DNA from 2 places in the Polaribacter sp. SA4-12 genome. Region 2 is predicted to be linked to the other one. Evidence: riboswitches for the same ligand, from Rfam matches in the RefSeq annotation. Region 2 holds a riboswitch; the other holds the start of a gene.

Region 1 (4,685 bases), 760 kb from region 2:
AATTTTACCACTTAAAGCATAATAAATTGTATTATTTTCTAATACCATTAAAGAAGGATGTTCTCCACTTGCAAAATCTAATTCACTAACAATTGTATTGTTAGAAACATTTATTGTAATAATACTTCCTATTGTATTACCAATAACACTCCAGCTAGCATCATATTGAACAGCTCCTTCTGATAAAACAACTAATTGTCCATTGTTATTAAAGAACATTTCATCTGGTTTATCGCTTACAGTAATTTCTTCTACACCTTCTGTGGCAATATCAATTACAGAAATTATATTATTAGATCCCCAACCTCCTTTGTGAGAAACATATAATTTTCCATTACTTTCAATAATTCTTTCTGGCCCACTACCAATGTTTATTTTCTTGATAAAATCATAACTAGTAAGATCGTAAACAGCAACATAAGCTTCCGTTGTACCCCAGTTTGTAACATACCCTTTGTTATCTGCAACTGTCATAAACCTAGGAGTTGCTAGTTCTTCAGAAATTGTAGCTTCTTTTATAAATGAATATCGATCAACAACAGTAATCGTGTTCTGGTTATCTACAACAATAAAAGCGTTATCAGTATCAAAAGCCATTGATTGTAAATAAGTTCCTAATTCTGTCGAATTTACTTTTTTGTAAATTGTATTTTCTGCAGTTTCATAATCATCAGATACAAAAGAAACAGAACCTGTACCAGCACCACTACCTTCTCCACTAATTAATACTCCTCCATCATAATCACCTCTTGGTAAACTTGGTGAGTCATCTGTACATGAAGTAAATGCAATTGCTCCAAATACTAAGGCTGCTAGTAATTTATTAATTCTCATTGTTTAAAATTTATAGTTTATATTTAAATTAAAGTTTCTGTTTGGCATTGGTCTTCTTGGTTGCGTAACATAATTTTTGTCGAACACATTATTAATTTTAAAACCAATCGTAATTTCTTTTTTTATGTTTTTTGTAATTCTATAATCTCCTCCAAGGTTTCCAACAAAAAAACTAGGAAGCATAAAATCTTTAGAATTACTTTCTGTAGTAAAAATTTCTCCTGTGAATAATTGTTGATAGAAAAAACTGATTCTTTTATGAGAATACCCAAAACTTCCATTAAACAGATGTTTAGGTACAAAAATTAAAAACCTTTGAGTATCTTTATCTTTAGCTTCGGTGTAACTATAATTTGCTCTAAAATCAATAAAATGATTGTTATAGTTTTTAGCATAAGAAAGACTAAGTTCTACTCCTTTGTTTGCTACATTAGAAAGGTTAATTGGCGTCCATATACCTGGTCTACTAGAATCTCCATTTGGTGTCCAAACAATTTTATCTTTAGCAGAAATGTAAAATACTCCCAAATCTGCAGAAAATTTCTTTTTCTTATAAATTACTGCAAACTCACCCTGAACTGCTGTTTCTGGAATTAAATTTACGTTTCCTTGACCTGGCCAATACAAATCATTGTAAGTTGGTACTCTATAATTTTTAGAGGCATTCGCTCTCAAAGAAATATTTTTAAGCACCTTGGCTTTCATCCCTAAAGAATAACTATTAGGAACATTATAATCAGAATTAAAGTCTTTTCTCACCTTTAAATCAAAGAAAACTGTATTTAAAATATTTTGATTATAGATAAATGATTGTGAAAACTGTCTTCTATTTTTTTCTCTAATTTGATCTGTTTTACCAAAAACAGATTCATACTCAGAATAGGATGTTATCTTCGCATTTATTGATGAAATTTTATAAGCTACATCATAATTAATCAAATAACGTTTCGATTTTCCAAAATTAAAATCATCTACTAATTTATTATCAAAAAACTGATATTCTTGCGTTAAAAAAGCTAATTTCAATTCGTGATTAAACTTATTATTCTGATAATTATACACTAGGAGATTTCTATTATTGAAATCTTTGTATTTATCATTTGCTCCTGATGGATTTGGTAACTCTCCAGAAAACAAACGTTTACCCACATAACTTGTACTATAAAATTTAAGTTGTGATTTTGGATTAAACTTATAAGCTAACCCAATACTCATATTGAAGTTATTATATGCACCATTAAAGTTTTTTAAATCGGTACCTAATAATTTATAATCATTTTCAGATTCATTATAAGACATTCCTAATTTTAAGGCTAACTTTTCTGTAGATAATTTAAACTTATATAAAGTATTATAAGTGCTAAAACTACCTATTGAACCCACAAATTGATTCACAATTACTTTCTTAGACTTGTATAATAATTGATCATTTAAATGGATTGTACCACCAACAGCACCAGAACCATACTCAATACTTCCTCCTCCGCTTCTAACATCAATCGCATCAAATAAACTAACAGTTAATGAGTTAAAACCTGTTTGACCATTATTAACAGAATTTATATTTATCCCGTTCCAAATAACAGCTGTATTAGAAGAACTTGTACCTCTAAAACTAGCTGTACTTGTACCTCCAGAGCCATATTCTTTTAAATAAATTAAAGAGTTAAAACGTAAAAGTGAAGTAAATGATTCTGTATTTTTAGTGATAATAGAATCGTTTAATACCTGAATTTTATATCCTTTAGAGTTTTCTATTTTTTTATCAGCAACAACAATAATTTCTTTCAAAACTGTTCTTATAGAATCGTTTTGAGCCAAAATAGCATGTGTAATAACAAAAAAAGTTGTAAAAAGTAAGTGTTTCTTCATAATCCATTTAACCTTTATCCCGAAAGTTTTAATTGTTTAAAAATCGAGGCAGGTCTCCTGGCTTGCTTTATGTTATTATACCTTCCCAACATATATGTCAGTGGTAAAAGAGCTAATAACATCTTCTAATGAAGTGCTGAAATAAATTCAGCATAAACTTACAGTTGCGGGAACAGCTTCGGTATTTAACCGAATTCCCTTTTAATTTGTTCTCAGAAAGAACAAAACCCTAATTTTCTGCAAATGTAGATTATTTTAATAATTAAAAACCACTATTTTTAAATTTATATGCTAATTATTTAACTATTTTTAACAGTTCTGAATAAATCATTTTAGAGAAACATTGTATTCAATTTAATAAAGTATTCGCAGAAGATTATTTGAGCAGAAAAAACCTGTATTCTAACTTACAACGATAAGAACTTATTTTATCTAAAAAGTAATTCCACTATAATTTCTTATAAATCGATATCACAAACCCTTTAGTTTCCCTTTAAACCAAAAGAGAAAAAATCATTTTTAAGTATTTTTAAATCAATAGTTTTACATAGTAATTAAAATATCCTTTACTTTTTAAAGAAATGTTTCTAACCTTTGCATTTATATATTTTTAAAATTATGATTCATTATATTTCTGGAGGAGAACGTTCTGGCAAAAGTAGTTTTGCTCAAAAAATGGCGGAAGACATTTCTAAAAATCCTTATTATTTGGCAACTTCTAGAATTTGGGACGAAGACTTTAAAGCAAGAGTAAAAAGACATATTTCTGATAGAGATGAACGCTGGACAACCATTGAAGAAGAAAAAAATATTAGTGCAGTTATTCCTGATAAAGCAACTGTAGTTATAGACTGTGTTACTTTGTGGCTAACAAATTTTTATGTTGACACAAAATATGATATTGAAGAATGTTTAAAACTAGCCAAAATAGAAATAGAAAAATTAGTAGAAATAGATGCCAACATCATCATTATTTCTAACGAAATAGGCATGGGATTACATGCTACAACCGAATCTGGTAGAAAGTTTACAGAACTACAAGGTTGGGTAAATCAATTTATTGCAAACAAAGCCAACAAAGCCACTTTTATGGTTTCTGGATTACCTCTAAAATTAAAATAAAACATGACTTCAACAATTAAACCTCTTTGTAAAGAAATACAAATAGCACTTCAAAAAAAAATAGATTTTAAAACAAAACCTTTAGGTTCTTTAGGACTTTTAGAAACTATTGCAATTAAAATAGGAAGCATACAAAACACACTAACTCCAAAAATTACAGAACCAACAATTGTTGTGTTTGCAGGAGATCATGGAATTACAAAAACGAAAGGTGTAAGCCCATATCCACAAGAAGTAACACAACAAATGGTGTTCAATTTTTTAAATGGTGGCGCAGCAATTAATGTTTTTTGCAAACAAAATAGTATCAATTTAAAAATTGTTGATGCCGGTGTAAATGTCGATTTTGATCAAAATAATGAATTAATTTCAGCAAAAATTGCAAAGGGAACAAAGGATTTTTCTTTAGAAAAAGCCATGACAACTGAGCAATGTAATTCAACCTTAGAAAAAGGAAAAGAAATTGTAAATACATTGTTTCATAAAAACTGTAATACGATTGGTTTTGGTGAAATGGGAATTGGAAATACTTCTTCTGCTGCACTTTTAATGAGTTATTTTACAGCAATTAATATTGAAGATTGTGTTGGAAAAGGAACTGGATTAGATGATAAAGGTCTTCAACAAAAAAAGACAATTTTAAAAGAGGTTTACCAAAAACATATAAAAAATATAGACTCGCCAACAGAAGCACTCGCAACTTTTGGTGGTTTCGAAATTGTAATGATTGCTGGCGCTATTTTAGAAGCTGCTGCTTTAAAAATGACTATTTTAATAGATGGTTTTATTGTTACATCTGCATTATTAGCGGCAAATGCTATTGATAAAAATGTATTAGATTATTGTGTTTTTACGCA
Region 2 (4,685 bases):
TTCTTAATCTACAGCAAGAAGCTAAACTATCTGCACTTTCAGATTGATATATAAAAAATGAATTTCCTTCGCTTAATTCAGTAGCGCACATATCTGCAAATTCAGTATCCACAGGCTTGCCATCTTTTACTAACATTGCAGCAGTAACAACAGGAAAAGTTAATACTGCTTTTTCTCTTTCTTTGTTGAACCATTTCATAAAGAATTGTTGCAGTTTTTTAAGACTTTCCCATTCAGGTTTTGACATATCAGGAAAAACAAATTCACCAAACAAACTATCAAAATACTTTTCATCATAAAGAGAAATATTCCAAAATACAGATTGGTAACCTCTTGCAGCAGCAGGCTGATTAATAGCATAAACGGCATGTTGTAAGTGGTTAGAAACTGTTTTTGTATTCGTGTTTAAATAATCATTTCCAAAATCTTTTCTTGCAAAATAATCGAAGTACAATAAAAACTCTACCGTTGCCAAAGCACCTGCAAATTGAGAACTTACCGCAAAAACAAGATTTACAAATTCACCACAATAACTCTCTAAATGTTGAGGAGCTCTGCTTTCTCCACCAAGTTTTGTAAGTCCATCAAATAAAAACGGATACATACTAATAGAAACACAATAAGGTTTTAAAGATGTTTCATCATGTACATAAATTTCATGAGCCTCAATCTGTCTCACATATTCGTTAGCCAAGTCTTTATCGAACAATTGTTCAATTTTATTTTTTACTAATTGCCTATTCACTTGAACATTAATGTCTTTATTTAATTCAGCTTCCATAGTTGCAATATTTTTTGAGGAAACATTAGCATTGGCATCTAATTTAGAACCATCAGCAGCATTGTTAGCATTAATGTAATTGTCAATAAAATCAATTTTTTGATCTATTTGTTTCTGAGTTAATCTAATCATAGGGCATTAGTTTTTTAGGAATAAATGATTTAAAATAGTATTTGTTTGTACTTCTATAAATTGCTGATTTGTTTTATGGGTTTCTAAACCTCCTTTTTTAGCGTTCCATTTTCCGGTTTTAGCCCAAGTAAGGTGTTTTAGGAGATTTTTATCAATGGAATCTCTACCAGAATAAAGGCAGGTTTTATATCCTTCTTTTTGGGCGTATTTAAGGTGATGACTTAGCTCTTTTTGATGCCATTCTCCTCCCATAAATAAAACACAACTTGCAAAGCCTTTGTATTTTTTTAATGTTTCTTGGTATGTTTTTGTAGAGAGTTGTTGTCCGTTTTCTTCTTTCCAAAGAAAGGGAGAATGACAGCCTTTACAACGAATTTGACAACCACAAATACTAAAACAAATACTGATTTCACCAGGAACTTCTTGGAGAACAATCTGGATGTTAGAATAATTCATTTTCACGAATATTATAATCAATAAGACCTACTTATTGATGGTTAATAATGTGTCAAAAAGGTACGATAACCCAAAAATTAAGTAGATACATCGTGCCATAACTTTTATCCCGAAAGTTTGACTAATTTGAAATTGGCAGGTCTTCTGACTTACTCCAGATTTTACGTCTTCCCATTTATAAAATAATAAACAGTGACAAAGAATGAAAAACTTTTAATAGAGCTCACAGCTGCGGGAACAGTATAGGTTTTTCACCTATTTCCCTTTTAATTTTAACAATTGATATTGTTATTAAAACCAAATTCTATTCAAATTTAGAAATCATTTAGCTCGTATGTCTGTAGTTTAGAATAACTTGTTAAGAAACTTATGAACACATTATTTTAGTGTTAAATATGTGGTGTTTTTAGTTTCAAAAACCTAATGTGTATAATGGTTTTGAGTTGTTTTAAAACTTAATTACGTAGTTTAAGTCTGAAGTTAATTTAGAAGCGAATTATTAATTTAAAAGTAAACTTAATTACAATTCTAACAGCTTTTTAGCAGCATTAAAAGGTGTTGTTTTTCCGTTTTCTAAATTATTTATTTCTTTTGCCAAAGCATCCTTAATTTTCGGGTTTTTATAAAAATTATCTTTTAATTGTTGTTCAATAGTTGCTAAAAGCCAATATTTATTTTGAGTATTTCTTTTTTTGATGAAATAATTATTTTCTTTTGTTGATGCAATATAATCAGTAATCATTGTATCAATTTCTGAGATTCCAGAATTATGTAACGCGCTTGCAGTAAGTACTTTTGGTTGCCATTTACTTTCTTTTATAGGATAAAGATGTAATGCTCTATTAAATGCTACTTTGGCAATTTTAGCATTTTTCTCATTATCGCCATCTGCTTTATTAATAACAATAGCATCTGCCATTTCTATAATTCCGCGTTTAATGCCTTGTAACTCATCACCAGCGCCAGCTAATTTTAATAATAAAAAGAAATCTACCATAGAATGAACAACGATTTCAGACTGCCCAACACCAACAGTTTCTATAATTATCGTATCAAAACCAGCAGCTTCACAAAGTATAATACTTTCGCGTGTTTTTTGTGCAACACCACCTAAAGAAGTTCCAGAAGGAGAAGGTCTAATAAAAGCATTTTTATCAGTTACTAATTCTTCCATTCTTGTTTTATCACCTAAAATAGAACCTTTATTTACAGAGCTACTTGGATCTACCGCTAAAACGGCTATTTTTTTTCCTTGGCTAGTTAAATGCTTTCCAAAAGATTCTATAAACGTACTTTTTCCAACACCAGGAACTCCTGTAATTCCTATTCTTACAGAATTATTAGCATAAGGCAAACAACGTTCTAAAATTTCGTTAGCTTTTTGTTGATGTTTTGGGTTTGTACTTTCTACCAAAGTAATAGCACGACTCAAAAAAGTAATGTTTCCTTCTAAAATTTGAGAAACAAAAGTGTCTACAGAACTTTGTTTAGCTCTGTTTAATTTTATTTTTTCTGCAGCAGATTTACTGGTTGTTTCTGGTTGAGAAACACCTTCTTTTTCATGTAATGCTGATGATTTTTTATCCATTGTAAAAGTTAATATGTAAATTTAATCATAAATATTTTGCATTTTGCAACATAACCAAAAATGTATCGTCTTTAGTGTAAGAAAGTTTTAATGAGATCAACCAAACAACTACATCAACCAATTATTGACCAATGCAAAAAAGACTGCAGCAAAGCACAAATGCAGTTGTATAATTTGTATTGCAAGGCAATGTTCTTGGTCGCTTTTAGATATGTAAAAGACAAATTTGTAGCAGAAGATGTTATGCAAGATGCTTTTATAAAGGCGTTTAAGAATATCGAAAATTATAAAAATGAAGTCGCTTTTGGGGCTTGGTTAAAAAGAATTGTGATCAACCAAAGTATAGATCAATTAAAGAAAAATAAACTGGAATTGGTTTCTATAAATGAAGAAGTAATTGCAAAAGCAGATGAAGATGATTGGAATGTTGATAGTGATATTTCAATTGAAGGAATTGTAGAAGAGATTAACGGTTTAAAAGAGAAATATAGATTGGTTTTAACGCTTTATTTGTTGGAAGGCTATGATCATCAAGAAATATCGGAAGTTTTAAAAATTACAGAAACTACTTCTCGAACACATTTATTAAGAGGGAAAAAAATACTGAAAGAAGCATTAAAAAATACGAGTTATGCAGCAAGATATTAGAAATTCATTAAAAGGTTATCAGGAAGAAAATGTAGAATTATCTGCAAATCATTCTAATAAGTTTGAAGCTTTATTACAGTCAGAAATGCATCAACAAAAAACCAAAAAGAAAAATTATAAATGGTTGTCTGTAGCAGCTTCGATTGTGTTGTTAATTAGTTTGGCTATTAAATTTTATCCAACAGAAAATGCAACGAATATAAAAGATGTTGAAACAAGTTCTGTACAAAAGGAAATTAGTTTAGGTAGTATTTCTCCGGAATTTCAAACCATAGAGACATATTATATAAAGAGTATCGATTTAGAAATTAGTCAGTTAGATTTAACTGAGGAGAATAAAGAAATCGTTGATGGTTATTTATTTAAAATAGCAGAACTCACCAAAAATTACAAATCGTTAACGCTAGAGCTCAATACAAATGGGGTTAATGATTCAATAATAGATGCATTGATTAGTAATTTACAATTACGCTTACAGCTGTTAAAACGCTTGCAAAAGCAATTAAAACAACTTAAAAATTTAAACACAAAACAAAATGAAACACAAATTATATAAACCAATATTAACTTTAATTGCCATCTGTTTTTTAGGAACAACTTTTGCCCAAAAGTTTGATGAAAAGTTTACAGAAAAATTTAAAGTAAATAAAGACGTAGAAGTTGCCATAAATGCTTCTAACACTGAAATAAATGTAAGTACTTGGAATAAAAATGAAGTGCAAGTTGAGGCATTTATAGAAATTGAAGGACTTTCTAAAGAAGAAGCAGAAAAGTATTTTAAAAATTGGAATTTTGAAGCTTTAGGGAATAAAAGTAAAGTAAAAATTACTTCTCAGGGTAACAATTCTTTAGGTTTTAGAAACGATTTTATCATTTTTAATGATACAGATTTTAACTTTCCTGATATTGAAATGCCTGATATTGAAATGCCAGATATTGAAATGCCAAATTTTGAAGCGATTGTAATCCCTGAAATGGATTTTGATTTTGACTTCGATTTTGATGGAATGCACATCTTAGAAGACTTAGAAAATCTTGATGAGATAGTTGGTAAAGATGGAGATTATTCTTTTGAATGGA

Evidence for each region. Region 2 has a riboswitch for cobalamin ahead of nrdG (anaerobic ribonucleoside-triphosphate reductase activating protein). Riboswitches for the same ligand answer to the same signal wherever they lie in the genome.
Region 1: it holds a riboswitch for cobalamin, as region 2 does, so the genes downstream of both, BTO07_RS01500 (TonB-dependent receptor domain-containing protein) here and nrdG (anaerobic ribonucleoside-triphosphate reductase activating protein) in region 2, are expected to answer to the same signal.

The regions. Positions count from the first base shown of each region.
Region 1 is NZ_CP019334.1:341,265-345,949, reverse strand. It holds gene BTO07_RS01505 (YncE family protein) at 1-834, opposite strand, end outside; gene BTO07_RS01500 (TonB-dependent receptor domain-containing protein) at 838-2,706, opposite strand; cobalamin riboswitch at 2,737-2,953, opposite strand; gene BTO07_RS01495 (bifunctional adenosylcobinamide kinase/adenosylcobinamide-phosphate guanylyltransferase) at 3,325-3,828, shown strand; gene cobT (nicotinate-nucleotide--dimethylbenzimidazole phosphoribosyltransferase) at 3,832-4,685, shown strand, end outside.
Region 2 is NZ_CP019334.1:1,105,827-1,110,511, reverse strand. It holds gene nrdD (anaerobic ribonucleoside-triphosphate reductase) at 1-913, opposite strand, end outside; gene nrdG (anaerobic ribonucleoside-triphosphate reductase activating protein) at 920-1,369, opposite strand; cobalamin riboswitch at 1,487-1,686, opposite strand; gene meaB (methylmalonyl Co-A mutase-associated GTPase MeaB) at 1,890-2,957, opposite strand; gene BTO07_RS04820 (RNA polymerase sigma factor) at 3,048-3,605, shown strand; gene BTO07_RS04815 (hypothetical protein) at 3,589-4,161, shown strand; gene BTO07_RS04810 (hypothetical protein) at 4,142-4,685, shown strand, end outside.